3 regions of the Mycobacterium sp. NGS40 genome follow, and region 1 is predicted to be linked to each of the others. Evidence: predicted binding sites of a transcription regulator. Region 1 holds the regulator's gene; each other region holds the start of a gene.
The links. Region 1 encodes LexA, which represses DNA repair genes until DNA is damaged. Its sites were predicted from a motif close to CGAACANNTGTTCG; they were not measured.
Positions count from the first base shown of each region.

Region 2: AC5Y5O_RS03370 (error-prone DNA polymerase) is a predicted target of LexA. The motif match lies at 3,593-3,606, and genes of this name have one in related genera.
Region 3: ruvC (crossover junction endodeoxyribonuclease RuvC) is a predicted target of LexA. The motif match lies at 6,590-6,603, and genes of this name have one in related genera.

Region 1 covers NZ_JCALDG010000017.1:5,181-15,378, forward strand. The annotation lists gene AC5Y5O_RS23010 (proteasome assembly chaperone family protein) at 1-157, shown strand, start outside; gene AC5Y5O_RS23015 (alpha/beta fold hydrolase) at 193-1,224, shown strand; gene AC5Y5O_RS23020 (PhzF family phenazine biosynthesis protein) at 1,259-1,945, shown strand; gene AC5Y5O_RS23025 (peroxynitrite isomerase) at 1,949-2,434, opposite strand; gene nrdR (transcriptional regulator NrdR) at 2,440-2,904, opposite strand; gene AC5Y5O_RS23035 (LysM peptidoglycan-binding domain-containing protein) at 3,061-3,570, opposite strand; gene lexA (transcriptional repressor LexA) at 3,863-4,564, shown strand; gene AC5Y5O_RS23045 (sunset domain-containing protein) at 4,582-5,541, opposite strand; partial or broken gene AC5Y5O_RS23050 (LGFP repeat-containing protein) at 5,668-6,990, opposite strand; gene AC5Y5O_RS23055 (acyl-CoA dehydrogenase family protein) at 7,517-8,677, opposite strand; gene hflX (GTPase HflX) at 8,753-10,198, opposite strand, start outside.
Region 2 covers NZ_JCALDG010000001.1:672,242-682,439, forward strand. The annotation lists gene AC5Y5O_RS03350 (histidine phosphatase family protein) at 1-8, opposite strand, end outside; gene AC5Y5O_RS03355 (MaoC family dehydratase) at 103-978, shown strand; gene otsB (trehalose-phosphatase) at 975-2,072, opposite strand; gene AC5Y5O_RS03365 (wax ester/triacylglycerol synthase domain-containing protein) at 2,114-3,457, opposite strand; gene AC5Y5O_RS03370 (error-prone DNA polymerase) at 3,621-6,932, shown strand; gene AC5Y5O_RS03375 (hypothetical protein) at 7,141-7,482, shown strand; gene AC5Y5O_RS03380 (TIGR03667 family PPOX class F420-dependent oxidoreductase) at 7,494-7,907, opposite strand; gene AC5Y5O_RS03385 (nitroreductase family protein) at 7,931-8,575, shown strand; gene AC5Y5O_RS03390 (YciI family protein) at 8,576-8,902, opposite strand; gene AC5Y5O_RS03395 (tRNA (cytidine(34)-2'-O)-methyltransferase) at 8,939-9,403, opposite strand; gene AC5Y5O_RS03400 (class I SAM-dependent methyltransferase) at 9,435-10,040, shown strand.
Region 3 covers NZ_JCALDG010000018.1:7,313-17,510, forward strand. The annotation lists gene car (carboxylic acid reductase) at 1-3,006, shown strand, start outside; gene AC5Y5O_RS23675 (hypothetical protein) at 3,063-3,761, opposite strand; gene AC5Y5O_RS23680 (DUF1304 domain-containing protein) at 3,877-4,263, opposite strand; gene ruvB (Holliday junction branch migration DNA helicase RuvB) at 4,319-5,368, opposite strand; gene ruvA (Holliday junction branch migration protein RuvA) at 5,365-5,979, opposite strand; gene ruvC (crossover junction endodeoxyribonuclease RuvC) at 5,976-6,557, opposite strand; gene AC5Y5O_RS23700 (DUF4178 domain-containing protein) at 6,707-7,318, shown strand; gene AC5Y5O_RS23705 (DUF2617 family protein) at 7,328-7,840, shown strand; gene AC5Y5O_RS23710 (DUF4247 domain-containing protein) at 7,837-8,268, shown strand; gene AC5Y5O_RS23715 (DUF350 domain-containing protein) at 8,283-8,738, shown strand; gene AC5Y5O_RS23720 (polyamine aminopropyltransferase) at 8,735-10,198, shown strand, end outside.

The DNA.
Region 1 (10,198 bases):
CGAGCGCCAGTACGATGCCTTCATCGACGCTCAGGAAAACAGGTCGTTACTAACGCGCGACGAGGACCTTCCTAGCGGCGACGAACTTGGTGCCGAGTTCGAGCGATTCCTAGCCCAACAGGCGGAGAAGAAGCGCGACGACGACAACCCGGCTTAACCGCCCTGCGGGGCGCGACAACAAGGGTGGGCGAGATGACTGAGCGGAAGCGCAAGAGCAATCTTCGTCCAGTGCGCGAAGTGACGACTCCCAGGCTCGAGTTCCGCACCATCCACGGATACAAACGTGCCTTTCGTATCGCCGGCTCCGGGCCGGCGATTCTGTTGATTCACGGCATCGGTGACAACTCCACGACGTGGAACACCGTGCAGGCCAAGCTCGCTCAGCGGTTCAAGGTGATCGCCCCCGACCTGCTGGGGCACGGACGGTCCGACAAACCTCGCGCGGACTACTCGGTGGCCGGCTACGCCAACGGAATGCGCGACTTGCTGTCCGTGCTCGATATCGAGCGCGTGACCATCGTCGGTCACTCCCTCGGCGGCGGGGTGGCGATGCAATTCGCTTACCAGTTCCCACATTTGGTCGAGCGGCTCATCCTGGTTGCCGCGGGCGGTGTCACCAAGGACGTCAACGTCGCCTTCCGGTTGGCTTCGCTGCCGATCGGGACGGAGGCGTTGGCACTGCTGCGGCTGCCCCTGGTGTTGCCGGCAGTCCAGCTGGCGGGGCGGCTGGCGGGCCTGGCGATCGGATCGACCGGCTTGGGCCGCGATCTTCCGAACGTGTTGCGCATCCTGGACGACTTGCCCGAGCCGACGGCCTCATCGGCCTTCAGCCGGACTCTGCGGGCCGTGGTCGACTGGCGCGGGCAGATCGTCACGTTCCTGGACCGATGTTATTTGACCGAGGCCATCCCGGTGCAGATCGTCTGGGGCACCAAGGATGTGGTGGTTCCCGTCCGCCATGCCTGGATGGCACACGCCGCAATGCCCGGCTCGCGCCTGGAGATCTTCCAGGGTTCCGGCCACTTCCCGTTCCACGAAGACCCGGCCCGTTTCATCGACGTCGTCCAGCGCTTCATCGACACCACCGCACCCGCCGAATACGACCAAACCGCGCTGCGCGAGCTGCTGCGCACCGGCAGCGGTGAGCGCACGGTCACCGGCCCGGCCGACACCCGCGTCGCTGTGCTCAACGCGATGGGTTCCGACGAGCGCAGCGCGACGTAGACAATTCGTTTGACCGGGCCCGTACAGTCGGGCCATGGGCATCGACGTGACGGTGTTGCGCGTCTTCACCGACCGAGACGGCAACTTCGGTAATCCGTTGGGCGTTGTCGACGCCGGTCAGGTCGCGCCCGCCGATCGCCAGCAGCTGGCCACCCAATTGGGTTACAGCGAAACGGTATTCGTCGATCTACCGCCGGCCGGAGCCACCACCGCCCGTACCACGATCTACACGCCGCGCACCGAGATTCCGTTCGCCGGGCACCCGACCGTCGGGGCGGCATGGTGGCTGCGCGCGAACGGTACGCCGGTCAACACGCTTGCGGTGCCGGCCGGCATCGTGGGGGTGCACTACGAGGACGACGTGGTGGGTGTGCGCGCCCGCCCGGAATGGGGCCCGGAGGTGGGCTTCCACGAATTCGAGTCCGTTGACCAGGTCCTCGCTGCCGACACCAGCGAATTTCCCGACGACTCCGCGCATTACCTGTGGGCCTGGATCGATCAGTCCGCCGGGGTTGTGCGTTCCCGGATGTTCGTCGCGAATCTCGGTGTGCCAGAAGACGAAGCGACCGGCTCGGCGGCCATGCGGATCACCGGCCATCTCTGCCGCGACCTGAGCATCATCCAGGGCAAGGGATCGATGCTGGAAACGTCGTGGAACCCCGAGGGCTGGGCCCGCGTTGCCGGCCGCGTCGTCAACGACGGTGTGACGCAACTCGACTGAGATTCAGGACTTGCGGTGCAGCTCCGCGGACAGATGATGCTGCAGGGGCTGCCCGACCGCACCCATCCGCACCGAGTAGGAGAGCTGGTCGCCGTCGATTCGCACGGTTCGGCCTAACGCGGAAACCTCTTTGGCGGTCGGGGTCAATCCGACCGACGTGGTGGCCAACTCGATTTCGATGACGCCGCCGGTCACCCGGTAGGACCCGACCTCGATTTCGGTCACGCCGCTGGGGTGGGCCAGCACCATCTCGACGTGGCCGGGCCGCGGCACCCGAAGGTAGCCGGTCTCGGCATGCATCGGCTTGCCGTCGTCGGCCCCTTTGGTCTTTTGCCCGTATGCCAGAAACGGTTTCCCCACATGGGAAAACACGATTTCCTCGAGATAGTCGAAGGGCTGGATGGTCGGGTATTCGCCGGAACCGCGGCCGGCCCAGGTGCCGAGCAGCGGCGCGAGCGCCTCGAGATCCGGATGCAGGTCCGGGGGCATCGCGGTCAACTCGGTGTCGATACTTGGCGGTGCTTGCGGAGCGCGGCGATCTCGCGCTCGAAATCGTCGGCCGACGAAAAGGACCGGTATACCGAGGCGAACCGCAGATAGGCCACCTCATCCAGGTCACGCAACGGGCCGAGGATCGCCAAGCCGACCTCGTGGCTGGGAACCTCCGGCGATCCGGCGGCGCGGACGGTGTCTTCCACCTGCTGAGCCAGTAGATTCAGCGCGTCCTCGTCTACCTGGCGGCCCTGGCAGGCGCGCCGCACACCTTTGATGACCTTTTCGCGGCTGAACGGCTCGGTGACACCGCTGCGTTTGACGACGGCCAGGATCGCGGTTTCCACGGTGGTGAACCGGCGTCCGCACTCCGGGCAGGATCGGCGGCGCCGAATGGCTTGGCCTTCATCGGTTTCCCGGGAGTCGATCACCCGGGAGTCGGGATGGCGACAGAACGGGCAGTGCATGACCGCTCCTTCGCTGTGCCGGCATCTCGGAAGAACACTCCGAGCGTACCCGTGCGCTCCCCGGGCGGGCCAATGTAGCCACGACGCATGCGCCGTCACTGACGGCAGGACCGAGGAGCCTTGGCGTAGAGCGGTTTTCGCGATACGCGGCTACGGTCAGCCGACCGGCGCGATCAGGGTCTGGCCGGCAGCCAGCGCCGGGGAACTCAGGTTGTTGAGTTCGCGGATGCGGTCGGCGACCTGGCGGGCCGGCGCTTCCGGCGCGACCCGGTGCGCTACATCCTGAAGCGATTCGCCCGGCTCGACCTGCACGACCGACAGCCGGTCCGGAACAGGAGCAGCCGCGGAGTCGCCGTTGGCGATCTGACCGAGATTCGCGACCAGGCCCAACCACAGCGTGATGACGCCGGCCATCAGGGCCAGACCCACCGTCGTCCCCAGCGTGACCGGGCGGCGGCGATGCGGTGCTTGCGACTCCGCGACACCGGTACCGCGGTAGCGCATCGGCGCTCCCGCCGGCCGGGCCTGCACCGACCGGCGCGACCGCAGCACGCGCTCCTGCTCGTAGCGGGGCCGTGCGACGTCATAGCGAGGCCGCGCGACGAGCCCATCGCTGGGGCGCCGCATGGTGCTGGTCCGCGGCGAGACTGTATGCATGAGCGTCATGGTGCGTTCCTCCGGTCGTCGAATCCTCGCTCGTGTGTTCGACACTATCGCTCGTGTGTTCGAAATCCGAACATTTGAGCGAAGCGTGTCGCACGGGCCAAACGCTAGACCCCGCCACCGACAACTTCTGCCGGTCGCCGTCCCTTCCATGCAGCACAGGTACCCGGTCTACGCAAAAGTTACACACGTGTGATTCGGCCGTTCTAGGGTCTTTAGCCACTATGTGCTTGCCATGACACGCCAGTCGAACACATGTTTGATTCTTCGGGTCAGGGAGGCTACATTCAGTGCCATGAGCGACAGCAACGACACCTCGGCAACCGGCCCGGACGGCCGCACGCGTTCCGTGGATTCATCGCTTACCCAGCGGCAACGCACCATCTTGAATGTCATCCGGGAGTCGGTGACCACCCGTGGTTACCCGCCGAGCATCAGGGAGATCGGCGACGCCGTCGGCCTGACATCGACCTCTTCGGTGGCCCACCAGCTGCGCACCCTCGAACGCAAGGGATATCTGCGCCGGGACCCGAACCGCCCCCGGGCCGTCGACGTCCGCGGCGCCGACGACGCGGTGGCGGCCGCGCCGGCCACCGAGGTCGCCGGGTCGGACGCGTTACCGGAACCCACGTTCGTCCCCGTGCTCGGGCGCATCGCGGCCGGTGGACCGATCCTGGCCGAGGAAGCCGTCGAGGACGTCTTCCCACTCCCCCGCGAGCTGGTCGGCGAGGGCACGCTGTTCTTGCTCAAGGTGGTCGGCGACTCGATGGTCGAAGCCGCGATCTGCGACGGCGACTGGGTGGTGGTGCGGCAGCAGAATGTCGCCGACAACGGCGACATCGTCGCCGCCATGCTCGACGGTGAGGCCACCGTCAAGACGTTCAAGCGCGCGGGCGGTCAGGTGTGGCTGATGCCGCACAACCCGGCGTTCGATCCCATCCCCGGTAATGACGCGACCGTGCTCGGCAAGGTCGTGACGGTGATCCGCAAGGTATAGCGCCGTGCGCTACGGCGTCAGTCGGCTTTCACGAAGCCGTTGACCAGCGCGGCTTCCTCGCTGGAAAGCCAGATCTCGGCGAGCGTGTCGTGGTAGAGGTCGCTGCCCGGCGTGTAATAAAGGCCGAAGCGAGCACTCGCCTTGATCGGGTAGCCGTCGGGCATCTGATACGGGTCCTCCAACGGCAGGTGGATCGTCGGGCGCCCGGCGGGGCCTAATGCCCCGATCGCCGCCACCGGTACTACGTCCGCCTCGTCGTCGGCATCCGCGGCTGCATGCCGCCCCGCCGCTCTGGGTGCGACGCCGGCCGCGGCGCCCAGCGCCGCCGCCAGGCTGGCTGCGGCACCACCCGCGGCGGCTCCAGCGGCCCCGCCGGCAGCACCGGACGCGCCACCGGCGCCGGCCAGATCAGGAGGCGTGTGCGGCACGGCGACATCGGGGTACGCGGTCTCCTGCTCCTCGGCGGGGTAGGCGGCCTCGTCCTCCTCGGCGCCCGGGAAGCCCGCCTCCGGGTAAGCGGCGGACGGGTAAGCGGCGCCCGGATAGCCCGCCTCCGGGTAAGCGGCGTCCTCGTCGAGGAGTTCGGGATAGCCGGCCTCCGGATAGGCGCCTTCGGGTGAATAAGCGCCTTCCGGGCCCGCGGCAGCGGCGTATTCGTCCTCGGCGACGACGTCGGGATACGCGCTCTCCGGTACGTCGGGACTAGCCGGATAGCCGACTTCCGGCAGCTCATCGCCGTAACCGGCGTCGGACAGATCGTCGGCCGACACGACTGGGATGGAATCGGTGTCGACCGAGTCGGGATCCCGCTCGTCGACCGCCAGCTCATCCCATTCTTCCTCGGTGACGGGATGCGACGGCTCGTCATACCCGCCGTCCTCGTCGATTTCGGCCGTTTCGGGTGCGTGCGGCCACCTGGCCAGCGGCGCGTGCTCGGCGTCCCGGAGATCCTGTTCGTGGGTGTCGGTGAACGACATGTGCTCGGCGTAGTCGGGACCCCAGCGCGGCTCACCCGTGTCCCCGTAGCCGCCGACGGCGTCGCGCTCCAGGTCGTAGGGTGCGCTGTTGCGACCGGCACGATGCCGGCGCCAGCGCAACGCCACGAACACCGCCAGCAGCACCAGAATCAGCAGCGGAACCAGGGCGAACAGATACCACCAGCTCCAGCTGAACCACTTCTTGGCGTGCGCGGGCATCGCCGAACCGCTCGGCTGGTTCTGCCCCGACACCTGCAGACCCGATAGCAGCGGAGCCAGGTTGGCCGGGTCCGTGGAGAAGGTGTTCTTCGCGCGGTTCCACGAGATTTTGCCGCCGGTGAACTTCTGCGAGATCACGTCGCCGTCGACGGTCTGATCGCCGACCGGCGCGCCCAGCTTTCCGGTGGGACCACGCAGCTTGTCCCAGGCGGCCTTCATGGCGCCGCGCACCACGAAGGCGCCGTGGTCGGAGGTCCAGAAGATGACCGGCTTGTCGGCCCCGGAGAAGGTGGCGATCCGGCTGTTGGGGCTGATGCCGCCGTCGGATTCGTTAGCGGTCGGGAAACCCAGGTCACTGCTGACCGGGCCACCGACCGACTCGTACTTCGCCAGGATGTCGCTTTCCAGCGCGCTCGCACCGGTCGCCGGGCTGAAGAACACCTTGCCGCCGGCGAAGTTCTGGACGATGCCGTCACCGCCGATGGGGTTCGGACCGCCCTGCTTGGCGCCCAGCGGACCGTTGGCACCGCCGGCCGCGCGCCAGGCCATGTTGATGGCCGCGGTGGGATCGATCGCTACCTGCAGGCCCTTGAGCTGCTCGGCCAAATTCGCTGGCTCAGTGGTGAATTCCTTGGTTTTGCGGTTCCAGGAGATCTGGCCGCCGCTGAACTTCTGCGAGGACACTTCGCCGTCGTAGGTCTCATCGGAGACCGGGGCTCCCAGGACGCCACCGGAGCTGCCGAGTTTGTCCCAGGCGGCGTTGAGGGCGCCGCGCACGACGAACGCGCCGTGATCGGGCGTCCAATAGATCACCGGCTTGTCGCTGGCCGAGAACGTCGCCACCCGACTGTCCGGGCCCGCCAGACCGGGCACCTCGTTGATGGTCGGAAAGCCCAGATCGCCGCCGGCCGCACCGCCGAGCATGTCGTATTTTTCCAGGATCGGCCCGTAGATGAATTTCGCCCCGGTGGCCGTGGTGAAGAAGAACTTGCCGCCGTCGAAGTCACACGCGAAGCCGTCGGCAACCGGGTAGACGTCGCCCTTGCGGGGACCCAGCGGAGAGGTGTCGCCGCCGGCCTTGGTCCACTCGGCCATGATGGCGGCTTCGGCGTCACCGATCGGAGACGCCGAAGCGGTAGGTGCCAACAGCACGATGGCCAACGCTGTGGTCGCCACGCTGATGAGCGCCCGACCAGCGAGCCTGCGCACGTGACCTCTCTTCCCGTTCACCAAGCCTCCCAGCCGACGGATATGCCCTTTTGTATGGCCATGCCCGTACCCTGCGGCCCCTGCGCGCGGTTGGTGCCCCAAACGCGGGTTACGAACCCCACCGAGTTCGTATTATCGCCGGGCTCGCATAACTTTGCTCCAGCGAACAAGAAATACGAAGGCAATTCGCGAATATTACGAAAACGGAGACCACTCCGATGTCGAAATGATGCGGGACGACGATCATGTCGCGACCGATCCTGCCTCAAGACACGCCGGGGGCGGGTGATTACGCGCTCCGAGCACCCGATGGACATGCGCCGACCGTACGCGAGGCGCCGGCTATCCACTCGAGCAAAGGAGCTATTCATGGGCATCGACTATTTTGCCGTAAACCCAAGCAATGACAGCGTAAGCCGACTATTTGTGCGTGGTTCGTGTCACCATCCGCACGGATACCGCGCGTCTGCCGACGATTCGTTGTTGCGTGACAGCAAGATTGGTCCACCGACGCCGACGTTAGCCGATATGCGTCATGATCACGCGGCTAGACCCCGAGGCTGCGCCCGACGATCTCCTTCATGATCTCGGTTGTGCCGCCGTAGATCGTCTGCACCCGGGCATCGAGATAGGAACGAGCAACCGAGTATTCGCGCATGTAGCCATAGCCTCCGTGCAGCTGCAGACACCGGTCGATCAGATGCACCTGCTTTTCGGTGGAGTACCACTTGGCCATCGCGGCCTGCTCTGCCGTCAGCTTCTTGTCCAGGTGCAGCCGCAGGAACTCGTCGACCATGATGCGCACCACGGTTGCCTCGGTCGCCAGCTCGGCCAGCACGAAACGGCTGTTCTGGAAACTGCCGATCGGCTTGCCAAAGGCCTTGCGCTCCTTGGTGTATTGCAGCGTCTGTTCGAGCACCTGCTCCATCGCCGCGGCGGCCATGACCGCGATGTTGATCCGCTCCTGCGGCAGGTTCTGCATCAAGTAGATGAAGCCCTTGCCCTCCTCACCGAGCAGGTTTTCGACGGGAACCTTGACGTCGGTGAACGACAGCTCCGCCGTGTCCTGGGCGTCGAGGCCGATCTTGTCCAGATGGCGGCCGCGCTCAAAGCCTTCCATGCCGCGTTCGACGGCGAGCAGCGAAAAGCCTTGTGAGCCCTTGTCCGGATCAGTCTGCGCGACGACGATCACCAGGTCGGAGTTGATTCCGTTGGTGATGAACGTCTTTGCGCCGTTGAGCACGTAGTGATCGCCCTGTTTGACCGCGCGGGTCTTGATGCCCTGCAGGTCGCTGCCCGTGCCCGGTTCGGTCATCGCGATTGCGGTGATCATTTCGCCGGTGCAGAACTTCGGCAACCAGCGTTGCTTCTGCTCGTCGTTGGTCAGCTCCAGCAAATACGGCGCGATGATGTCGTTGTGCAGTCCGAAGCCAATTCCGCTGTATCGCCCGGCGGTCGTTTCCTCGGTGATGATCGTGTTGTACCGGAAGTCGGCATTGCCGCCGCCGCCGTACTCTTCGGGCACCGCCATGCCCAGGAATCCCTGCTTGCCGGCCTCGAGCCAGACGCCGCGGTCGACGATTTTCGCCTTCTCCCACTCGTCGTGGTACGGCGCCACATGGCGCTCGAGGAAGGCCCGGTAGGACTCGCGGAACAGATCGTGTTCGGGTTCAAACAGTGTGCGCTGGTACTTGATTGCACTGCCCATGGATAACCTCCGGCCGCCGGGAACTCTGCCGCCCAACATATACCAACCAGACGGTTGGTAGGCAGCCGCCCAGGTCTAGCCCTGGGGAGTCGAACCGTTGGCCGTGGCGAATTGACGCAGGCTCGCGGCCAGCGCCACCGGAACCCGGGCCTTGATCCGCGTGCCAAAGGAGTCGTGCTCCTCTTCCTCGATGCGGCCGTCGGCGTGCACCCGGGCCACCAGATCGCCGCGGTCGTAGGGAATCACCACGTCGACGGCGGCGTCGATGGGGGCGGCCAGTTCGGCCATCCGCCGGCGCAGCTCGTCGATGCCCTCGCCGGTGCGCGCGGAGACGAACACCGCACCCGGCAGCCCGTGCCGCAGCTTGGCCAGCATCAGGTCGCTCGCGGCGTCGATCTTGTTCACCACCAACAACTCCGGCGGCGGCTCCCCCTGGTGGTCGGAGACCACTTCGGAGATCACCTGGCGCACCGCGTTGATCTGGGCGACCGGGTTGACGTCGGAACCGTCCACGACGTGCACCAACAGATCGGCGTCGACGACCTCCTCGAGCGTCGAACGGAATGCCTCGACCAGCTGGGTGGGCAGGTGCCGCACGAACCCGACGGTGTCGGTGAGCACGAGCGGACGGCCGTCGGGGAACTCGGCACGCCGGGTGGTGGGCTCCAGGGTGGCGAACAACGCGTCCTGCACCAGCACGCCGGCCCCGGTGAGCGCGTTGAGGAGGCTGGACTTGCCGGCGTTGGTGTACCCGACGATCGCGACGGACGGCATATCGCTGTGCACGCGGCGACTGCGTTGGGTGTCGCGGGCCTGCTTCATGTCCTTGATCTCGCGGCGCAGCTTGGACATTCGCTCGCGGATGCGGCGCCGGTCGGTCTCGATCTTGGTCTCTCCGGGACCACGCAGCCCCACCCCGCCGCCGCTGCCGCCGGCGCGACCACCGGCCTGCCGGGACATCGACTCACCCCAGCCGCGCAGCCGCGGCAGCATGTACTCCATCTGCGCCAGCGACACCTGCGCCTTGCCTTCGCGGCTGGTGGCGTGCTGAGCGAAGATGTCGAGAATCAGCGCGGTGCGATCGATGACCTTGACCTTGACGGCCTTTTCCAGGGCGGTCAGCTGCGCCGGGGATAGTTCACCGTCGCAGATCACGGTGTCGGCGCCGGTGGCCACGACCACGTCGCGCAACTCCTGGGCCTTGCCCGAGCCGATGTAGGTCGACGGGTCGGGCTTGTCGCGGCGCTGGATCAGCCCCTCGAGCACCTGCGAGCCGGCGGTTTCGGCCAGCGCCGCCAGCTCGGCCAGGCTCGCCTGGTTGTCGGCCGCGCTGCCCTCGGTCCACACCCCCACCAGCACGACGCGTTCCAGCCGCAGCTGTCGGTATTCGACCTCGGAGATGTCGGCGAGTTCGGTCGACAGCCCGGCGACGCGGCGCAGGGCCGAGCGGTCTTCGAGGGCGAGTTCACCGACGCTGGGCTCGGACGCGGGATGGTCGGCCGGCGGATCGGGGTACGGCAG
Region 2 (10,198 bases), on a different contig from region 1:
GTGGCCATGTCGATAGCCTGCCCTGCCGACAGCCCCATGGGGAAGGGTTTGCAATGGTTGAGTGCGCAGAAGCGTGAATCTGGTAGTCGAGAGGAGACTCGCATGGCGATTGACCCGAGTGCTGTCGGTGCGGTGACCGAGCCGAAGTTGTTCGACTGGACCGACCGGGACACCCTGCTCTACGCCCTCGGCGTCGGCGCGGGGCTCGATGACCTGTCGTTCACCACCGAGAACAGCCACGAGATCACCCAGCAGGTGCTGCCCACCTACGCGGTGATCTGCTGCCCGGCGTTCGGGGCGGCGGGCAAGATCGGAGATTTCAACTGGGCGATGCTGCTCCACGGGTCGCAAGGGATCCGGCTGCACGCGCCGCTGCCCCCGGCGGGCAAGCTCTCGGTGGTCACCGAGGTCACCGATATTCAGGACAAGGGCGAGGGCAAGAACGCGGTCGTGATGCTGCGCGGCCGCGGCACCGACCCGGATACTCAGGAGCTGATCGCCGAAACGTCGACCACCTTTGTGGTCCGCGGCGCGGGCGGGTTCGGTGGGCAACCGGGTCAGCGCCCCCTCGCGCCGGAATTCCCGGATCGCGAGCCCGACATCACCCGGGCCCTGCCCACCCGCGAGGACCAGGCGCTGATCTACCGGCTCTCCGGTGACCGCAACCCGCTGCACAGCGACCCGTGGTTCGCCCGGGAGTTGGCCGGTTTCCCCAAGCCGATCCTGCACGGGCTGTGCAGCTATGGGGTGGCGGGCCGCGCGCTGGTCGCCGAGCTCGGCGGCGGGCAGGCCGCGAACATCACCTCGATCGACGCACGCTTCAGCTCGCCGGTGTTTCCCGGCGAGACCTTGACCACACTGATCTGGCGTACCGAGCCGGGCAAGGCGGTCTTTCGCACCACGGCTTCGGGTGCCCACGGCGCCGAGGCGGGACGAGTCGTGCTCGACGACGGCGCGGTCGAATACGCGCAGAACTAGCCGGCGGCGGCCAACTGCCGCGCCAGGCGATCGACGAAGTCGGCCGCGGCGGCCGGGCTGTCCAGCGCGAACAGCGCGGCGGTGGCCCGGTCGCCGTCGTCGTTGTGCCGCACCAGGATTGGGATTCCGTCCGGGTGCACCGCGTCGAACGCGTCCTCGTCGGTGATGTCGTCGCCGAAAAAGATCGGTGTCAGGCCCGCCGATACGTCCAGGTGTTCGAGGACCCAGTGCAGCGTCTTGCCCTTGTCCCAGTCGATATCCGGGCGTAGCTCGATGACCTCGCGGCCGGTGGTCACCCGAAGCGCATCGCGCTGACCCGCGGCGCGCACCGCTGCCGTCACCTCGCCGACGCGGTCTCGCGCCGCGTTGCGATAGTGCACGGCAACGCCAAACCGCTTGTGCTCCACCCTGACCCCCGGAATCGACCCGAGCCGCTCGCGCAGCTGGGCGGCCGCGGATTCCAGCACCGGTATGGCCGCCGCGGCGGCGTCGTTTTGGTGATGGGTTCCGTCGGGCGCGGTCAGTTCGAATCCGTGGCTGCCGGCGTACCAGAGACCGGGCAAGCCGACGCGTGCCGTGACGTCGGCGAGGTCGCGGCCGGACAGGATTGCCACCGGGCAGCGCGCGGCCAACCGCTGCAGCGCGTCGGCCGCACCGGCGACCAGCTGCGCCGAGTCCGGGTCGTTGACGATGTCCGAGAGTGTGCCGTCGAAGTCGAAGAACACCGCCGGCCGTCGGGCGGCGAGGTCCTCGCCGAGCAGCTGCGACGCGTCGGGCAGCTGCGACATCCGCAGGTCCCCGGTGCGGACCGCGACGTCACTCAGGTCCTGCGCATCGATCACCAGAGCGAATCCGGCATCGCGCGCGGCCGTGGCCACCGACTCGCTGGCGGCGACGACCACACTGCGGCCGGCCCGCACGCCCAGCCGGTCGGCGGTCGCGGCCGGGTCCTCGACGCCCAGGGCGACGTTCACCCCGGCCTCGCGCAGTCGCGCGACCGGCGCGGAGTCGACGTTCAGCTCAAACAGCACCGCGTCGTGGCGGCGCGGGTCGATGGTGACCGATGGCTCCGATACTGACTCCGATGCAGGCACTGACCAACCATCTCACGATGATCAATGCCGCCCGGGCCGGGTCAGTGGCGCGCTCGCGCGGTCGGGTGGGTGCGGGGCACACCGGCCCGCGGCGTGCCGGCCCGGCGCTTACGGCGATCCTTGGTGAACAGCAGGACGGAGTCTTGGCTCAGTGCCGTCAGTCGCGCCATCTCGCGTTCGATGCCGCTGGCGAGCTGCTGAAGTTCGGGGGCGGCGTCGTAATCGGCGGTGATCCCGAAGATCAGCTCGTCGCCGTAGCTCAGCACCGCGACTCCGCTGGACAGCTGCGCAGCCGTCGGCGGGATCGGCAGCAGGCGTTCCACGGTTGCGCCCATCAGCCCCAGCCGGTGCCGAGGCCCCGGCGCATTGGTGGCCAGCGTCACGATGCCAGGTTGTGGGAGCCGGCTCACGACCAATCGAACTGCCTTGGCGCACAAGGTGAATGGCATGGAACTGGTTGCCAGGTCCACGATGCTCGTGGGCTGCCGGACCGGCGCCGGCTGGTTCAGGCTGTTGTGCACAATTCGCAGCCGCTGCACCGGATCGTCATGCTCGACGGGCAGATATCTCTTCTCCAGAGTGCGCAACGAACCCGCGCGCGGTTGTTCGCCGCGGTGTAGCAGCACGGCCCGGAACCCCTCGGTGATGGCGGCGAGCGCGACGTCGTTGGTGGTCACCCGGAACTTGCCGCAGACCGCGTCGACCGCGGCGAGGGGAACGCGTACCGTGCCGTAGCGGCGCATCGTGACCGCCGGTCCGGTCGACGACGCACGGGCCGCCGACCAGACCGTCTCGGCCAGCGTGCTGGTCACGGTGGTTGCGGCGGTCGAGGCTCGCCAGAGCGTCTCCGCCCAGCCCCGCTTCGGGGCTGGGGTCGAATCATCCTCGGGTATAACGTTATTAGCGAACATCTCGTTGCTGGCGTCGTCGCACAGCCTGGTGAGCAGGTGGGCCGCGGGCGTGGCGCCGGCGAGGTGATGGTGAACCTTCATCAGGATCGCCCACTTGCCCCGCAGCCCCTCGATGACCCAGCACTCCCACAGCGGCCGGTCCAGTTCGACGGGGCGTTCCAGGGCGTGGGCGATCGCTCGAGACAGGTCGGCCTCATCGCCGGGGCGGGGAACCGCGACCCGGCGCAGGTGATGGGCGAGGTCGAAACCCGGATCGTCGGTCCAGTGCTGGGCACCGCTGAACGGATGTGTCCGCAACACCTGGGTGCATCGCGGTATCGACTGAATGCGTTCTGCCAGAAGCGCTTTGAGGCGTCCCAGGTTCGGGACGGCGCCTTCGACGATGGCGACCGCGCCCGTCGCCGTACTTGCCTGCCGGTCGGGGTCCGCCGCAGTGCGAAAGCCCGAATCCAATGCCGTGGTCAGCTGTACCATTTTCAGTTCCCGCCCTAGTTGCCCCGTACCAGTATCGGTCGCCACGCCCCCGTCGCGGTAGGTCCCAGTCCGTTAAGACTGTGTTTAGAAGTTGAAGACCCGTTTAACAACCGCTTGAGCAACCCCGCGCCAAATCGAACATGCGTTCGATACACTGTGGGGTGTGGGTTTCAGCAATGAGCCGCGGAGTTGGGCGGAACTCGAGCGGCTGCTCGACGGCAAGCCGCGCCAAGCCGGCGCGCCCACCCCATCCGGGCCGGCGCAAGAGGCCCCCTTCTCGCACAAGCGTCCGGCCTATCGACCACCGGACGGGGGCCGCACGGCCCGCTCGTCGGTCGCTCATTCCGTTTCGTATGCCGAGCTGCACGCGCATTCGGCATACAGCTTTCTGGACGGCGCCAGCACGCCCGAGGAGTTGGTCGAGGAGGCCGCCCGGCTGGATCTGCGGGCACTGGCGCTGACCGACCACAACGGTCTGTACGGGGCGGTGCGGTTCGCCGAGGCCGCCGCCGAACTCGACATACGAACCGTGTTCGGTGCCGAGCTGTCGCTGGGATCTTCGTCCGTATCGCAGGCTCGTACCGAGAACCCGGATCCACCCGGCCCGCACCTGCTGGTGCTGGCCCGCGGGCCGGAGGGGTACCGGCGGCTGTCGCGGCAGCTGGCCGCGGCGCATCTGGCCGGTGGCGAGAAGGGCAAGCTGCGCTTCGACATCGACACGTTGACCGAAGCCGCGGGCGGGCATTGGCACATCCTGACAGGATGCCGTAAAGGCCATGTCCGCCAAGCGCTTTCCGATGGCGGGCCGGACGCCGCGGCGGCGGCGCTGGCCGACCTGGTGGACCGCTTCGGCGCGGGCCGGGTCAGCATCGAGTTGACCCATCACGGCCAGCCGCTCGACGACGAGCGCAACGCGACACTGGCGGAGCTGGCGCCGCGGTTCGGGGTCGGCGTCGTCGCGACCACCGGAGCACATTTCGCCCACCCCTCGCGGCGGCGGCTGGCCATGGCAATGGGCGCGATCCGGGCCCGGCAGTCACTGGAATCGGCCGCCGGATGGCTGGCCCCGCTGGGTGGTTCACACCTGCGGTCCGGCGAGGAGATGGCCCGGCTGTTCGCGCAGCGGCCCGAGGTGGTGACCGCCGCGGCCGAACTCGGCGAGCAGTGCGCGTTCGGGCTGGCGTTGATCGCGCCTCAGCTGCCGCCGTTCGACGTGCCGGACGGGCACACCGAGGACAGCTGGCTGCGGCAGTTGGTGATGGCGGGTGCACGCGACCGCTACGGGCTCCCCGAGAGTGCGCCGCGCGCGTACGCCCAGATCGAGCATGAGCTGAAAGTCATTGCCCAACTGAGTTTTCCGGGCTATTTCCTGGTGGTGCACGATATAGCCCGGTTCTGCCGGTGCAACAACATCCTGTGCCAGGGCAGGGGATCGGCGGCCAACTCCGCGGTCTGTTACGCCCTGGGTGTGACCGCGGTCGATCCGGTGGTCAACGAATTGTTGTTCGAGCGCTTCCTGTCGCCGGCCCGTGACGGGCCACCCGACATCGACATGGACATCGAGTCGGATCAGCGCGAAAAGGTCATCCAGTACGTCTACGACAAATACGGCCGCGACTATGCCGCCCAAGTCGCCAACGTCATCACTTACCGAAGCAAGATCGCGGTGCGCGACATGGCGCGCGCCCTGGGCTACTCGCAGGGGCAGCAGGACGCCTGGAGCAAGCAGATCAATCACTGGAACGGGCTGGCCGACGCTGCGGACGTCGAGGGCATCCCGGAACAGGTGATCGACCTGGCCACCCAGATCCGGAACCTGCCGCGGCACATGGGCATTCACTCCGGCGGCATGGTGATCTGCGACCGTCCGATCGCCGACGTGTGCCCGGTGGAGTGGGCGCGGATGGAAAATCGCAGCGTCCTGCAATGGGACAAGGACGACTGTGCGGCCATCGGTTTGGTGAAGTTCGACCTACTCGGTCTGGGCATGCTCTCGGCGCTGCACTACGCGAAAGACCTGGTGGCCGAACACAAAGGCATCGAGGTCGACCTGGCCCGCCTCGACCTCTCCGAGCCGGCGGTGTACGAGATGCTGCAGCGCGCCGATTCCGTCGGGGTGTTCCAGGTGGAGTCGCGGGCACAGATGGCCACCCTGCCCAGGCTGCGGCCGCGGATCTTCTACGACCTGGTGGTCGAGGTCGCACTGATCCGGCCCGGGCCCATCCAGGGCGGGTCGGTGCACCCCTACATCCGGCGGCGCAACGGCATCGACCCGGTGGTCTACGATCATCCGTCCATGGAGCCGGCGCTGCGAAAGACGCTGGGAGTGCCGCTTTTCCAGGAACAGCTGATGCAGCTCGCGGTCGACTGCGCCGGCTTCTCGGCCGCCGAGGCCGATCAGTTGCGCCGCGCCATGGGGTCCAAGCGTTCGACCGAGCGGATGCAACGGCTGCGCGGCAGGTTCTACGAGGGCATGCGCGCATTGCATGGCGCCACCGACGAGGTGATCGACCGGACCTACGAAAAGCTGGAAGCGTTCGCCAATTTCGGCTTTCCGGAAAGTCATGCGCTGTCCTTCGCGTCGTTGGTGTTCTACTCGTCGTGGTTCAAGCTGCACCACCCGGCCGCGTTCTGCGCCGCGCTGCTGCGTGCCCAGCCGATGGGGTTCTATTCACCGCAGTCGCTGGTGGCCGATGCGCGCCGGCACGGCGTGCTGGTGCACGGCCCGGACGTCAACGCCAGCCTGGCGCACGCCACTCTCGAGAACGCCGGCACCGAGGTCCGCCTCGGGCTGGGTGCGGTCCGCCATATCGGCGACGACCTCGCCGAGCAATTGGTCGAAGAGCGAAAAGTCAACGGCGCGTTCGCATCTCTGCTTGACCTGACCACCCGGTTGCGGCTCTCGGTGCCGCAGACCGAAGCGCTGGCCACGGCCGGGGCGCTGGGCTGCTTCGGGACATCGCGGCGCGAGGCGTTGTGGGCGGCCGGAGCCGCTGCCACCCAACGGCCGGACCGGTTGCCCGGCGTGGGCTCGTCGTCACACATCCCGGCGCTGCCCGGAATGAGCGAGCTGGAACTGGCCGCCGCCGACGTGTGGGCCACCGGCGTCTCCCCGGACAGCTACCCGACCCAGTTCTTGCGGGCCGACCTGAACGCGATGGGGGTGGTGCCCGCCGAAGAGCTGCTCGAGGTGCCCGACGGCGACCGCGTGCTGATCGCCGGTGCGGTCACCCATCGGCAGCGCCCCGCCACGGCGCAGGGGGTGACGTTCATCAACCTCGAGGACGAGACCGGGATGGTCAACGTGCTCTGCACGCCGGGGGTGTGGGCGCGACACCGCAAGCTCGCGAACACGGCACCAGCGCTGCTGGTCCGCGGTCAGGTCCAAAATGCCAGCGGCGCAGTCACGGTCGTGGCCGAGCGGTTGGGCCGCATCACCCTGGCCGTCGGCTCCAAGTCGCGCGACTTCCGCTAGAAATCCCGCGACCCGCAGTGACCCCGACCATTGCATCGACCGCTTGAACCGCCGCGAAATTTTCGCCGTGGTTGCACGTTCGGCGAGGCCCAATCGAGCTCTAGCCGCTTTGCGCGGAAAGGCACCTAGCAAATCCGCCGCGTCGTAAGCTATTCGAAAAGATCGCTTGGAATCGGCTGTGTTGATTCAATGGTCAAGGGAGTCGACAATGAAATTCAAGCTCGTTCGCCGCGGCGCCGCGATATTGGGTTGCGCTGCGGCGCTTGTTCTTTCTCCCGCCGTGGCCAGCGCCGATCCGCCCGACCCGCACCAGCCGGACATGACGAAGGGCTTTTGTCCGGGTGGTCGATGGGGTTACGGCAATTTGGCCGTGTGCGACGGCGAGAAGTATCCCGACGGGTCGTTCTGGCACCAGTGGATGAAAACCTGGATAGTCGGCCCGCAATTTTATTACGACTGCGTCGGCGGCGACGAACCCCTTCCGGGGCCGCCCCCGCCGGGTGGCTGCGGCGGCGCGATTCCGCCCGACGGACCGCCTCCTCCGCCCTAGCGACCCCGGGCTCAGCCCGTCGGCGTCGTCCACACCTTCGTCGGCGTGATCCTCAGTCGCGTGCTGAACGCATCCATCGATATGCCCTCGGTCTCCAACTGCTCCGCGGCCGCGCTGTACTTGGCCCAGTAGGGCTCGTCGTCTCGACAATTCACGTCGACCGCATCGACCCTCGCGCTTCCCCCGATCACGATGATGCCGCCGCCGTTGCCGTCGGAATCCAGGTTCAGGCTCACCTGCGGGTGCGCCTCGATGTGCCGGACCTTGCCGGCCTGCGGCATCGAGTACACCGTCAGCTCCGCGCCGTCGAAGTAGAACCAGATCAGCCGGGGAACCGGCTGACCCGATTTGGCGACGGTCGTCAGCCAGCCAAAGTTGTCGGATGTCAGCCTGCTGGAAACTTCTTGTGTCAGTTCGACGCTCATGAAACCGAATGTAGCCTCCACCTATGACCCTCAACCTGTCCGTCGACGAACTTCTCACCACCACCCGCTCGGTACGCAAGCGCCTCGACTTCGACAAGCCGGTGTCTCGCGAGGTCCTGATGGAATGCCTCGAGCTGGCGTTGCAGGCGCCCACCGGATCCAACTCGCAGGGGTGGCAGTGGGTGTTCGTCGAGGACGCCGAGAAGAAGAAGGCGATCGGCGAGATCTACCTGTCGCACGCCCAGCCCTACCTGTCCGCGCCGAAGCCCGATTACGGCGAGGGTGACACCCGCAACGAGCGGATGCCCAAGGTCGTGGACTCGGCGATGTATCTCGCCGAGCACATCCACGAGGCGCCGGTGCTGATGATCCCGTGCATCGCCGGCCGCGAAGACAAGTCGCCACTGGGCGGCGTCTCGTTCTGGGCGTCGCTGTTCCCGGCGGTATGGAGCTTCTGCCTGGCGCTGCGCTCCCGCGGGCTGGGCTCCTGTTGGACGACGCTGCACCTGCTCGGCGACGGCGAGCGCAAGGCCGCCGAGGTGCTCGGCATCCCGTACGAGAAGTTCAGCCAGGGTGGGCTGTTCCCGATCGCCTACACCAAAGGCACCGACTTTCGCCCGGCCAAGCGGCTGCCGGCCGAGACCTTGACGCACTGGAACACCTGGTAGTCAGGGCTGCAGCGGCCAGACCTCGACGACCCCGTACGCCATTGCGCACGGGGTCTGGCTCACCCGCTCGATCGCCGCGTCGAGATCGTCGGCCTCGATCACCGCGAACCCCGCGATCGGCAATGCCGATCGCAGGAATGCGCCCGGTTCGACCCCCACGCCCGCGCCGTCGTGATTGCGGACCTGGACGGGCTCGCCGGCGCGGCCGATCAGCGCTCCGGACGCACCGAGTTCGTCATCGCGGGTGTGCGCGGCCCGTCGACGGTCGTCACTCAATTGGCGGTATCCGGCCTCGTTGCCGTATCCGATCGTGATGAAGGTAGGCATATCAAGGCTGACTAGCGTCCGGCCCCGGACTCACCGCTACACCGCGCCGGGATAGCCGTGCTGGCGCCAGGCCTCGTAGATCGCTATCGCCGCGGCATTGGCCAGGTTCAGCGACCGCCGGCCGGCCAGCATCGGGATACGTACCTGGCCGGTGACGTGGCTGTCGGCCAGCGTCGCCGCGTCCAGCCCGTCCGGTTCCGGACCGAACATCAGCACGTCGCCGGGCCGGTAGGCGACGTCGGCGTAGGACGTCGACGCGTGCGCGGTGAACGCGAACACTCGCGCCGGCGTCAGCACCTCCCATGCGGCCTGCAGCGTCGCGTGCACGGTGACCGATGCCAGGTCGTGGTAGTCCAATCCGGCCCGGCGCACCTTCGATTCGGACAGGTCGAAGCCCATCGGCTCAACCAGATGCAATTCGGCGCCGGTGGCCGCGGCCGTCCGGATGGCGTTGCCTGTGTTAGGTGCGATGCGCGGCGAGTAGAACAGCAGCCGGAACACACCGCCATCTTCACACGGCGATAATTGCGGCATGGTCGAGCAGAGCATCTGGATGCGCAAGGTTGCGGCCGATCCGGGACACTCGGACTGGTACATCGAGCGGTTCCGTTCCATGGCCCGCGACGGCAAGGATCTGGTCGGCGAGGCCCGCATGATCGACGCCATGGTGCCCCGCGGCGCTCGCATCCTCGACGCCGGCTGCGGCCCCGGACGGGTGGGGGGCTATCTGGCCACGGTCGGTCATCGGGTCGTCGGCGTCGACGTTGACCCGGCGCTGATCGCCGCGGCCGCGCAGGACTATCCCGGCCCGCAGTGGCTGGTCGGCGATCTCGCCGAGCTGGACTTGCCGGCGCGCGGCGTCGCCGAACCTTTCGACGTGATCGTGTCCGCCGGCAACGTGATGGCGTTCCTCGCGCCGAGTACTCGCGGGCAGGTGCTGCAGCGGCTCCGCGCTCACCTCGCCGACGACGGTCGAGCGGTGATCGGATTCGGCGCCGGGCGCGACTACGAGTTCGCCGATTTTCTTCAGCACGCGGCGGCCGCCGGGTTCGCTCCCGACGTGCTGCTGTCCACCTGGGATCTGCGACCGTTCACGGACGACTCCGACTTCCTCGTCGCGATCCTGCGGGCCGCGTAGGCCCTGGCTATCTGCTCAGTAACGATTCTGGTGAGCCGGGCCGCGGGCTGTCATACTCGTCGAATTGCCACGCGTTTACCGCTCGCGCGTCTTGGCGCGGGGGGAGCGGAATAAAAGCAGGAAGTTCATGAGCCTCTCGTTTCTTTCGATGCGCAGTG
Region 3 (10,198 bases), on a different contig from region 1:
CTCGCCGCGAGCGTCGACCAGCTCTCCGATGCCGTCGAGCTGATCCTGAGCGGCGACCACCGTCCCGCCAAGCTGGTGGTCTTCGACTACCACCCCGAAGTCGACGACCAGCGCGAGTCCGTTCAGAGCGCGGCCACCCGGCTGGCCGAGGCCGCGGTGACCGTCGAATCGCTGGGCGAGTTGCTGGAGCGCGGCACGGCATTGCCTGCCACCCCCGCCGCCGACGTCGAGGACGACGCACTGGCATTGCTGATCTACACCTCCGGCAGCACGGGCGCGCCCAAGGGCGCGATGTATCCGCGGGGCAATGTCGGCAAGATGTGGCGACGGTCGAGCCGTAACTGGTTCGGTGAGACGGCCGCCTCGATCACCCTGAACTTCATGCCGATGAGCCACGTCATGGGACGCGGCGTGCTCTACGGCACGCTGGGCAACGGCGGCACCGCGTACTTCGCCGCCCGCAGCGACCTCTCCACGCTGCTGGAGGACCTCGAGTTGGTCCGGCCCACCGAGATGAACTTCGTGCCGCGCATCTGGGAGACCATCTACGCCGAATACCTGCGCAAGGTGGCCCGCGGCGACGACGAAGCCGACGTGATGAACGAGCTGGCACAGGGCCTGCTGGGCGGGCGATTCATCTTCGCGATGACGGGCTCGGCGCCCACCTCTCCCGAGCTGAAGACCTGGGTGGAGAACCTGCTCGACATGCACCTGCTCGACGGCTACGGCTCCACCGAGGCGGGCATGGTGCTGTTCGACGGCGAGGTGCAGCGTCCGCCGGTCATCGACTACAAGCTGGCCGACGTCCCCGATCTGGGCTACTTCGCCACCGACCGGCCCTATCCGCGCGGCGAATTGCTACTCAAGACCGAGAACATGTTTCCCGGTTACTACAAGCGCCCGGAGATCACCGCGGACGTGTTCGACGCCGAGGGTTACTACCGGACCGGCGACGTCGTCGCCGAGATCGCGCCTAACAAGGTCGTCTACGTCGACCGCCGCAACAACGTGCTCAAGCTCGCACAGGGCGAGTTCGTCACCGTGGCCAAGCTGGAGGCGGTGTTCGGCAACAGCCCGCTGATCCGGCAGATCTACGTCTACGGCAACAGCGCTCACCCCTACCTGCTGGCGGTCGTCGTGCCCACCCAGGAAGCGCTGTCGCACTACGGCGTCGACGAGGTCAAGGCGCCGATCGCCGATTCGTTGCAGGCCGTCGCCAAGGAGGCCGGTCTGCAGTCCTACGAGGTTCCGCGCGACTTCCTGATCGAGACAACGCCTTTCACGCTGGAGAACGGTCTGCTCACCGGTATCCGCAAGCTGGCGTGGCCAAAGCTCAAGCAGCAGTACGGAGAACGGCTCGAGCAACGCTACGCCGAGCTGGCCGAAGGTCAGGCCAACGAGTTGGGCGAGTTGCGCCGCAGCGGCGCCACCGGCCCGGTGCTGCAGACGGTGACCCGGGCCGCGGCCGCGCTGCTGGGAGCCGCGACCACCGAGCTGACCCCGGATGCTCACTTCGCCGATCTGGGTGGAGACTCGTTGTCGGCGTTGACGTTCGGCAACCTGCTGCACGAGATCTTCGACATCGACGTGCCGGTGGGCGTGATCGTCAGCCCGGCCAGCGACCTGGCCTCGATCGCGGCCTACATCGAAACCGAGCGCGAGGGCACCAAGCGACCCACGTTCGCGGCGGTGCACGGTCTTTCCAGCAAGGACCGCACGGGCGAGGTACACGCCAGTGATCTCACGCTGGACAAGTTCATCGACGCGGCGACGCTGGCTGCCGCACCGGACCTGTCGGCACCGGCAACCGAGGTCCGCACGGTCCTGCTGACCGGGGCGACCGGCTTCCTGGGCCGCTACCTGGCGCTGGACTGGCTGGAGCGCATGGACCTGGTCGACGGCAAGGTGATCGCCCTGGTGCGGGCCAAGGACGACAACGCCGCACGGGCCCGGCTGGACAAGACGTTCGAGAGCGGTGACCCCGAACTGCTGGCGCACTACCAGAAGCTGGCCGCCGACCACCTCGAGGTGATCGCCGGAGACAAGGGCGAGCCCAACCTCGGCCTGGATCAGCAGACCTGGCAGCGGCTGGCCGACACCGTCGACCTGATCGTCGACCCGGCTGCGCTGGTCAACCACGTGCTGCCGTACAGCGAGCTGTTCGGCCCCAACGCGCTGGGCACCGCCGAGCTGATCCGAATCGCGTTGACGGCCAAGCAAAAGCCGTACACCTACGTGTCCACGATCGGGGTGGGCGACCAGATCAAGCCCGGGCAGTTCACCGAGGACGCCGACATCCGCCAGATCAGCGCCACCCGGCAGATCAACGACAGCTACGCCAACGGCTACGGCAACAGCAAATGGGCCGGCGAGGTGTTGCTGCGCGAGGCCAACGACCTGTGTGGCCTGCCGGTAGCGGTGTTCCGTTGCGACATGATCCTGGCCGACACCACTTACGCCGGTCAGCTCAACGTGCCGGACATGTTCACCCGGATGATGTTGAGCCTGGTCGCCACCGGTATCGCGCCCGGCTCGTTCTACGAGCGCGACGCGGACGGCGGCCGGCAGCGGGCCCACTACGACGGCCTGCCCGTGGAGTTCATCGCCGAAGCCATCTCGACGCTCGGTGCGCAGAATGTGGAGAGCTTCCAGACCTACCACGTGATGAATCCCTACGACGACGGCATCTCGATGGACTCGTTCGTCGACTGGCTGATCGCCGACGGCAACGCGATCCAGCGGATCGACGACTACGGCGACTGGCTGCCGCGGTTCGAGACAGCGCTGCGCGGCCTGCCCGAAAAGCAGCGCAACGCGTCGCTGTTGCCGCTGCTGCACAACTACCAGAAGCCCGAGCACCCGATCCGCGGGTCGATGGCACCGACCGATCGCTTCCGTGCGGCGGTCCAGGACGCGAAAGTCGGCCCGGACAAAGACATTCCGCACATCGGCGCGCCGATCATCGCCAAGTACGTCAGCGACCTGCGGCTCATCGGCCTGCTCTGAGTTCAAAAAAGTTCGCCGGCCCGATGGACGGGCCGGCGAACTTTTTTGTTGGTTTATTAGCTCTGAGGATGCGGCCAGCGCAGGTAATTCGCGCTCGCTGCGGGCGCGGCGCCGGCGCGCTGTTTGCGCCATCCGCCGGCCTTCGCGTCGGACGCCTCCACCCGCGGAGTGGTCAGGGCGTCCGGTTCCACCTCACGGTGCGGCTCTTCCAGGCCCGACATGTAGACGGGTTCGCCGGCCGCCGGCGCCGCCGAGCGCACCCGGGCCAGGGCTTCGATGTCACTGGCCAGTCGCACCGCCAGGCGCGCCAGCGCGATGCCGCCCACGAAGACGATCAAGGCACCCAGACCGGAGAAATACGAAATCTCCAGCGCGGCGCGCTTGCGGTCAGTCGCGGCGATCGGATCTCCGGCGGATCCGATTCCGAGCATCGGAGCGAGCTCGCCACCGATCACGAACCACACGCCGGCCAGCACGGCCAGCCAGCCGCCGACGATCGCGGTGACCCGGTTCCCGGAAAATACGAGCAGCAAGCCGCCGAGCGCGGTGACGGCGCCGGGCAGCACTTCCAGCCAGCCGCGGGCCGTGGTCCACGCCCACTCTTGATTGGGTGTGTAGGCGAAATTGAAGTGCGGACCGACGAACGGTATCAACGCACCCCAAGCACCCAGAACGATCAAAATCAACCCGCAAATCGCACCGCGGGAGCGTGGCATCCACAACCTGCCCGGATGGCCGTCTTGTGCGTAGTTCATTACATCCCCCTATTGACGCCGGACTACTTCAGCACCGCGTGGATACCCTGCGGTTCCCGGTTATAACCTCTGGTCGGCCCCGCTGCCGTGACCCGTGTGGCCGGTGTTTCGTGTGTTACGAAGCCAGGCCGAGTATCAGCAGCACAATCGCGATCACCGGGAATATGCCCTGCGTCACGGCGGCCCTGGCCTTGTCGGGCGCCGACACCACCAGGACGACCGCGGCCGCGGCCATGGATCCGATCCCGGCAAAAACCAGCGCGGCACCGGCGGTCCGGTGCCCGATCGCGATCTCGGCGATCCCGATACCGGCGACAATGGCCAGAAACAGGTTGTAAAAGCCCTGGTTGAAGGCCAGCAGCTTGGTCGTCTCGGCCTCCTCGGGCGTCGTACCGAAGGTCGCGCGGGTACGGGGCGAGGTCCAGGTCAACGACTCCATCGTGAAGATGTAGACGTGCAACAACGCGGCGAGTGCGGCGAACGCCAGTCCGGCGGTGATCATGGCGCCTCCTGTGTTGATGGTCGCGACCTGCTTCCCCCCGCGCTCGCGATCGCTCCTACTCGAATAGCCCCGGTTGCAAGACCCCGGCCGGCGGTCTCATACCCAGATGGGTCCAGGCCTGCGCAGTGGCAACCCGGCCGCGGGGCGTCCGCGCGATCATCCCGGCGCGCACCAGAAACGGCTCGCACACCTCCTCGACGGTGGTCGCCTCCTCCCCGACCGCCACCGCGAGCGTCGAAACCCCGACCGGGCCGCCGCCGAAACTGCGGGTCAGCGCCGACAGCACCGCCCGGTCCAGCCGGTCGAGCCCGAGCTCGTCGACGTCGTAGACCTCCAGCGCGGACTTGGCGACGTCGCGAGTGATCACTCCGTCGGCGCGCACCTCGGCGAAGTCCCGGACCCGGCGCAGCAGTCGGTTGGCGATCCGTGGCGTGCCGCGCGAACGCCGGGCGATCTCCGCACCCGCTTCGGCGCCCAGCTCGATGCCGAGGATCCCGGCCGATCGGGCCAGCACCCGCTCCAGATCGGCCGGCTCGTAGAAATCCATGTGCGCGGTGAAACCGAAGCGGTCCCGCAGCGGACCGGTCAGCGCGCCGGACCGGGTCGTCGCGCCGACCAGCGTGAACGGTGCCACCTCCAGCGGAATCGAGGTTGCCCCAGGGCCTTTGCCCACCACGACGTCGACCCGGAAGTCCTCCATCGCGAGGTAGAGCATCTCCTCGGCCGGCCGCGCGATGCGGTGGATCTCGTCGATGAACAACACGTCGTGCTCGACCAGATTCGACAGCATCGCGGCCAGGTCGCCGGCGCGCTCCAGGGCCGGTCCCGACGTCACCCGCAGCGTGGACCCGAGCTCGGCGGCGATGATCATCGCCAGCGACGTCTTGCCCAACCCCGGCGGGCCGGACAGCAGGATGTGATCCGGTGTGCCGCCCCGGTTTTTGGCCCCCTCGAGGACCAGCTGCAGCTGTTCGCGGACCCGCGACTGGCCGATGAACTCGCGCAGCGAGCGGGGCCGCAGGCTGACGTCGATGTCGCCCTCGCCGACGGTCAGCGCCGGGGACAGGTCGCGATCCGCGTAGTCCTCGGAGTCCTCGTCGCTCATTTGGTCTTACCCAGCAACGACAGCGCGGCCCGCAACACGTCGGAAGTCGTTGCCTGCTCGCCTTTTTCGCGACTGGCCGCCAGCACGCTGTCGGTGGCATCCTCGGCCTGCTTGACCGCGAAGCCCAACCCGGTCAGCGCCTCGACCACCGCACCCCGCACGGCGTGGCCATTGACACCGCCGCCGGCCGGTGCCGCCGTGGGCGTACCGCCGGCATGGATCTTGTCGCGCAACTCCAGCACCATGCGCTCGGCGCCGCGCTTGCCGATGCCGGGCACCCGGGTCAGCGCGGTGACGTCACCGTCGGAAAGTGCCTGGCGCAGCGCCGCGGCGTCGTGCACGGCCAGCGTCGCCATCGCCAGGCGCGGCCCGACGCCGGACACCGACAGCAGCGTCAGGAACAGGTCGCGGGTCTCGTTGTCGACGAACCCGTACAGCGTCTGCGAATCCTCGCGAACGATCATCGCGGTGATCAGGCGGGCTTCGCTGCCCTGCCGCAGCGTGGCCAGCGTCGACGGCGTCGCGTTCACCCGATACCCGACACCGGCGGCTTCGATCACCACATGATCGAGTGCCACCTCGAGCACCTCACCGCGCACCGAGGCGATCATCGACCCGCCCCCGCCCTGGCAGCTTTGGCCTTGGCGGCCAACTTGGCGCGGTAGGCCTGGCGCGCCTCGGCGGCCATCGCCTCGGCCGCCGCCATCCGGGCCAGCATCGGCGCCCGCCAGCAATGGCAGATGGCCAGCGCCAGCGCGTCGGCCGCGTCGGCCGGCGTCGGTTTGGCTTGCAGCTCAAGGATTCTGGTGACCATCGCGGTGACCTGAGCTTTGTCGGCGGTGCCGTTGCCGGTGACCGCGGCCTTCACCTCGCTGGGCGTGTGGAAGTGCACGCCGATATCGCGTCTGGCGGCCGCCAGCGCGATCACGCCGCCGGCCTGCGCGGTGCCCATCACGGTCGACACGTTGTGCTGAGCGAACACCCGCTCGATCGCGATCACGTCGGGACGGTGAGTGTCCAGCCAGTACTCGACGGCGTCGCTGATGGCCAGCAGTCGTTGGGGCAGCGCGGCATCCGACGGGGTACGGACCACGTCGACGTCCAGCGCGACGACATGTCGGCCGCGCCCGCTTTCCACCACGGACAGCCCGCACCGGGTCAGTCCGGGGTCGACGCCCATCACCCGCATGCTCCAACTCCACTTCCTGCAAAACGGTGGCCCGAACAGCTGTTCGATAGCCTAGCGGTCGAGTCCGACGGCGCCGAGCAGGACACGCCTCAGGACCCGCCAAAAGCTGTTAACTTAAGCCAACGTTCGCTCCCGACGGGAGGGTTTGCGTGGGAACAGTGCTGGTGGTGCTGGCCGCGGTGCTGTTCATCGCGTCCATCGTCGTACTCGTCGTCGCTGCGAAACGTCCCCGGGCAGCGGCGCAGCCGCGCGGGCGACGCGATCCGCTCTCCTTCGACGCGATGCCACAGTTCGGTCCCCGGCAACTGGGTCCCGGCGCCATCGTCAGCTACGGCGGTGTCGACTACGTGGTCCGCGGTTCGGTGACCTTCCGCGAGGGACCGTTCGTGTGGTGGGAGCACTTGCTGGAAGGCGGCGACCTGCCGACCTGGTTCGCCGTCGAGGAAGACGACGGACGCCTCGAGCTCGTCATGTGGGTCACCCGCAAGGACGTCACCCTGCAGCCCGGCGATCAGTACCTGGTCGACGGGATCGCATTTCACGAGACGGAACGCGGTCGCGCCTCGTATACGACCGAGGGCACGACCGGCCTGCCCGCCGGTGGCGAGATGGAGTTCGTCGACTGCGTCAACGCCGACGAGACCGCGCTGCTGTCCTTCGAGCGCTGGGCACCCGGTACGCCCTGGGAGGTCTCGACGGGCAAGCCGGTGTCGCCGGGCGAGCTCACCGTCTACCCGGCGCCCACGCCGGGTTCCCCGTAGGACCGCGCGGTGCCGCTCTATCAGCTCGCCGTAGCTCCGGCCGACGTGTCCGGGAGCAGGTTGCGCCTTGCCCTCAACGCGCCCGAACCCCCGCTGCTGGCCAGCCATTCGCTGCGGCATCCCGACGGCGGCGCGCTGCGGCTCGCGGTGCTCGGCGCCTCACATCTGGTCACGATCGAGCACGCCGCGACCACCTTCTCCGAGCAGGTGTCCTGCACCGCCGAGAGCGACACCTCCTCGCTGCCCGAGCGCGCCGAAGCCTCGGGCTATGCGCTGGAATCACGCACCAACGTGCTCGACGAAGCCATGTTTCGCAGATTGGCCCACCAGCTTCGCGACCGATGCCGAATCGAAACCGCTTGGCTCGGTGGCACTTTCCCCGGCGATGACGCCGCACTGACCGTGTTGTCCGCCGAACCCGACGGCATCGGCTGGCGCTGGCAGACGTGGCATCTGTACCCGCAGCGACCCCTCGGGTCCGGCGGCGTGGTGGTCCGCACGGCCAGCCGGTGGCATCCGTGAGCCGCAAACAACTGTTCTGGCTTGCCGGCGGGCTGGCCGCGGCGTCGGTGGTGTCGTTGGTGATCGGAATCATCCTGCTGCAGAAGGACATTACCGGTTATATCGCGAGCAACTACCGCGAGTACTCGCGCGACGCCAACGCAACGCGGTACCTGTGCAGCGGATCGCCCGATCAGGTCGCCGACGCGCTCGCCGACTATCAGGAACCCGCGGCGCGCGCGGACAACGACAACAACGAGTACCTGCGCTATAGCGACCACATCGTGACCGTCGGCCCAGATGGTAACCACCCGTGCAGCATTCGCGTCGAAAGCCTCGGCGCCGGCTACAGCCACGGCTCCTACGTCTTCCTCGGCCCCGGGTTCAGTCCCGGGTCCCCGTCGAGCGGTTCCGGCGGTAGCCCCGGCGGACCGGGTGGAACCAAATAGCAAAGGAGACAACCGTGTACCTCGCCTTCGATATCGGGAACGTGGATCTCGACCCCGTCCTCAAAGGCGTCGTCGCGACGCTGTTGTACTTCGTCGTCGGCATGGCCGTCCTGATCGTCGGCTTTTACATGGTCGACGCGCTGACCCCGGGCAAGCTGCGCCAGATGGTGTTCGTCGATCGCCGCCCCAACGCCGTCGTGGTCGCTTGCGCGATGTATGTCTCCCTCACCACGGTGATCGTCAGCTCCATCGTCAACAGCTACAGCCAGTTGGGTCAGGGACTGGTCGGTGTGGCGGTGTACGGCCTCATGGGTGTGATCCTGTTGGGAATCGCGCTGCTGACCCTGCATTTGGTGATCCCGGGCAGTTTCCACGAACACATCGACGAGCCCGAGCTGCATCCCGGGTCGTTCGCGGTGGCGCTGATGCTGTTGGCCGTCGGGGCAGTGACGGCCGCCGCGGTGTCATGACCGTCACGCAGGAAGCCGCACGCTCCGCCCAGCCGTCGATACGCTGGCGGGCCCTGCTGCTCGCCGCCGTCGCGGCCTGCGCGGCCTGTGGCATCATCTACGAACTGGCGCTGCTGACGCTGTCGGCCAGCCTCAACGGCGGCGGCATCGTGGCCACCTCGTTGATCGTCGCGGGCTACATCGCCGCCCTCGGCGTGGGCGCGCTGACCATCAAGCCGCTGCTGAGGCACGCGGGCATCGTCTTCGTCGCCGTCGAGGCGGCCCTGGGCATCATCGGCGGCCTGTCCGCCGCGGCGCTGTATGCGGTGTTCGCGTTCCTGGACGGCACAATCGGATCGACGTGGGTGCTGGCGCTGGGCACCGCGCTGATCGGCGGGTTGGTCGGCGCCGAGGTGCCGTTGCTGATGACGCTACTGCAGCAGGGCCGCGGTGGCCCCGCCAGGAACACAGCGACGGATACCGGCCGCACGCTGGCCAACCTCAACGCGGCCGACTACCTGGGAGCTTTGGTCGGCGGATTGGTCTGGCCGTTTGCCTTGCTGCCGCATCTCGGAATGATCCGCGGCGCCGCGGCCACCGGCGTGATCAACCTGGTCGCGGCGGCCATCGTGGCGATGTTCCTGCTGCGCCGGGTGATCTCCACCGCGCAGTTGGTGACGGCACTGTGTTCCCTCGCCGCGGCCCTCGGGCTGCTGGTCGTACTGCTGGTGCACGCGCACGACATCGAAACGACCAGCCGCCAAAGGCTTTACGCCGACCCGATTATCGCCTACCGGCACACCGCCTACCAGGAGATCGTGGTCACCCGTCGCGACAACGACACCCGGCTGTATCTGGACGGTGGATTACAGTTCTCCACCCGCGACGAATACCGGTACACCGAAAGCCTCGTCTATCCCGCACTCGGCAAGGGTGCCCGCTCGGTGCTGGTCCTGGGCGGTGGCGACGGCCTGGCAGCACGAGAACTACTGCGCCAGAACGGAATAGACAAGATCGTGCAGGTAGAGCTCGACCCCGCGGTGATCCAGATCGCGCGCACCACCCTGCACGACGCCAATGCCGGCGCGCTGGACAACCCGCGAGTTTCCGTGGTGATCGACGACGCGATGCGCTGGCTTCGGGCACCCCATCCTGATCTGAGCCCGCCCGCCGGTTTCGACGCCGTCATCGTCGACCTGCCCGACCCGGACACCCCTGTGCTGGGCCGGCTCTATTCGAGTGAGTTCTATGCCCTTGTCGCGCATGCGCTTTCGCCGAATGGCCTCGTTGTGGTCCAGGCGGGCAGCCCGTTCTCCACGCCGACCGCGTTCTGGCGCACGGTGTCGACGATGCGTGCGGCGGGGTACGCCGTCACGCCCTACCACGTGCATGTGCCGACGTTCGGCGACTGGGGCTTCGCGTTGGCAGCCCCCGCGCAGGCCGGAGCGGCCGCACCGGTACCCACCATGCCCGCCGACGCA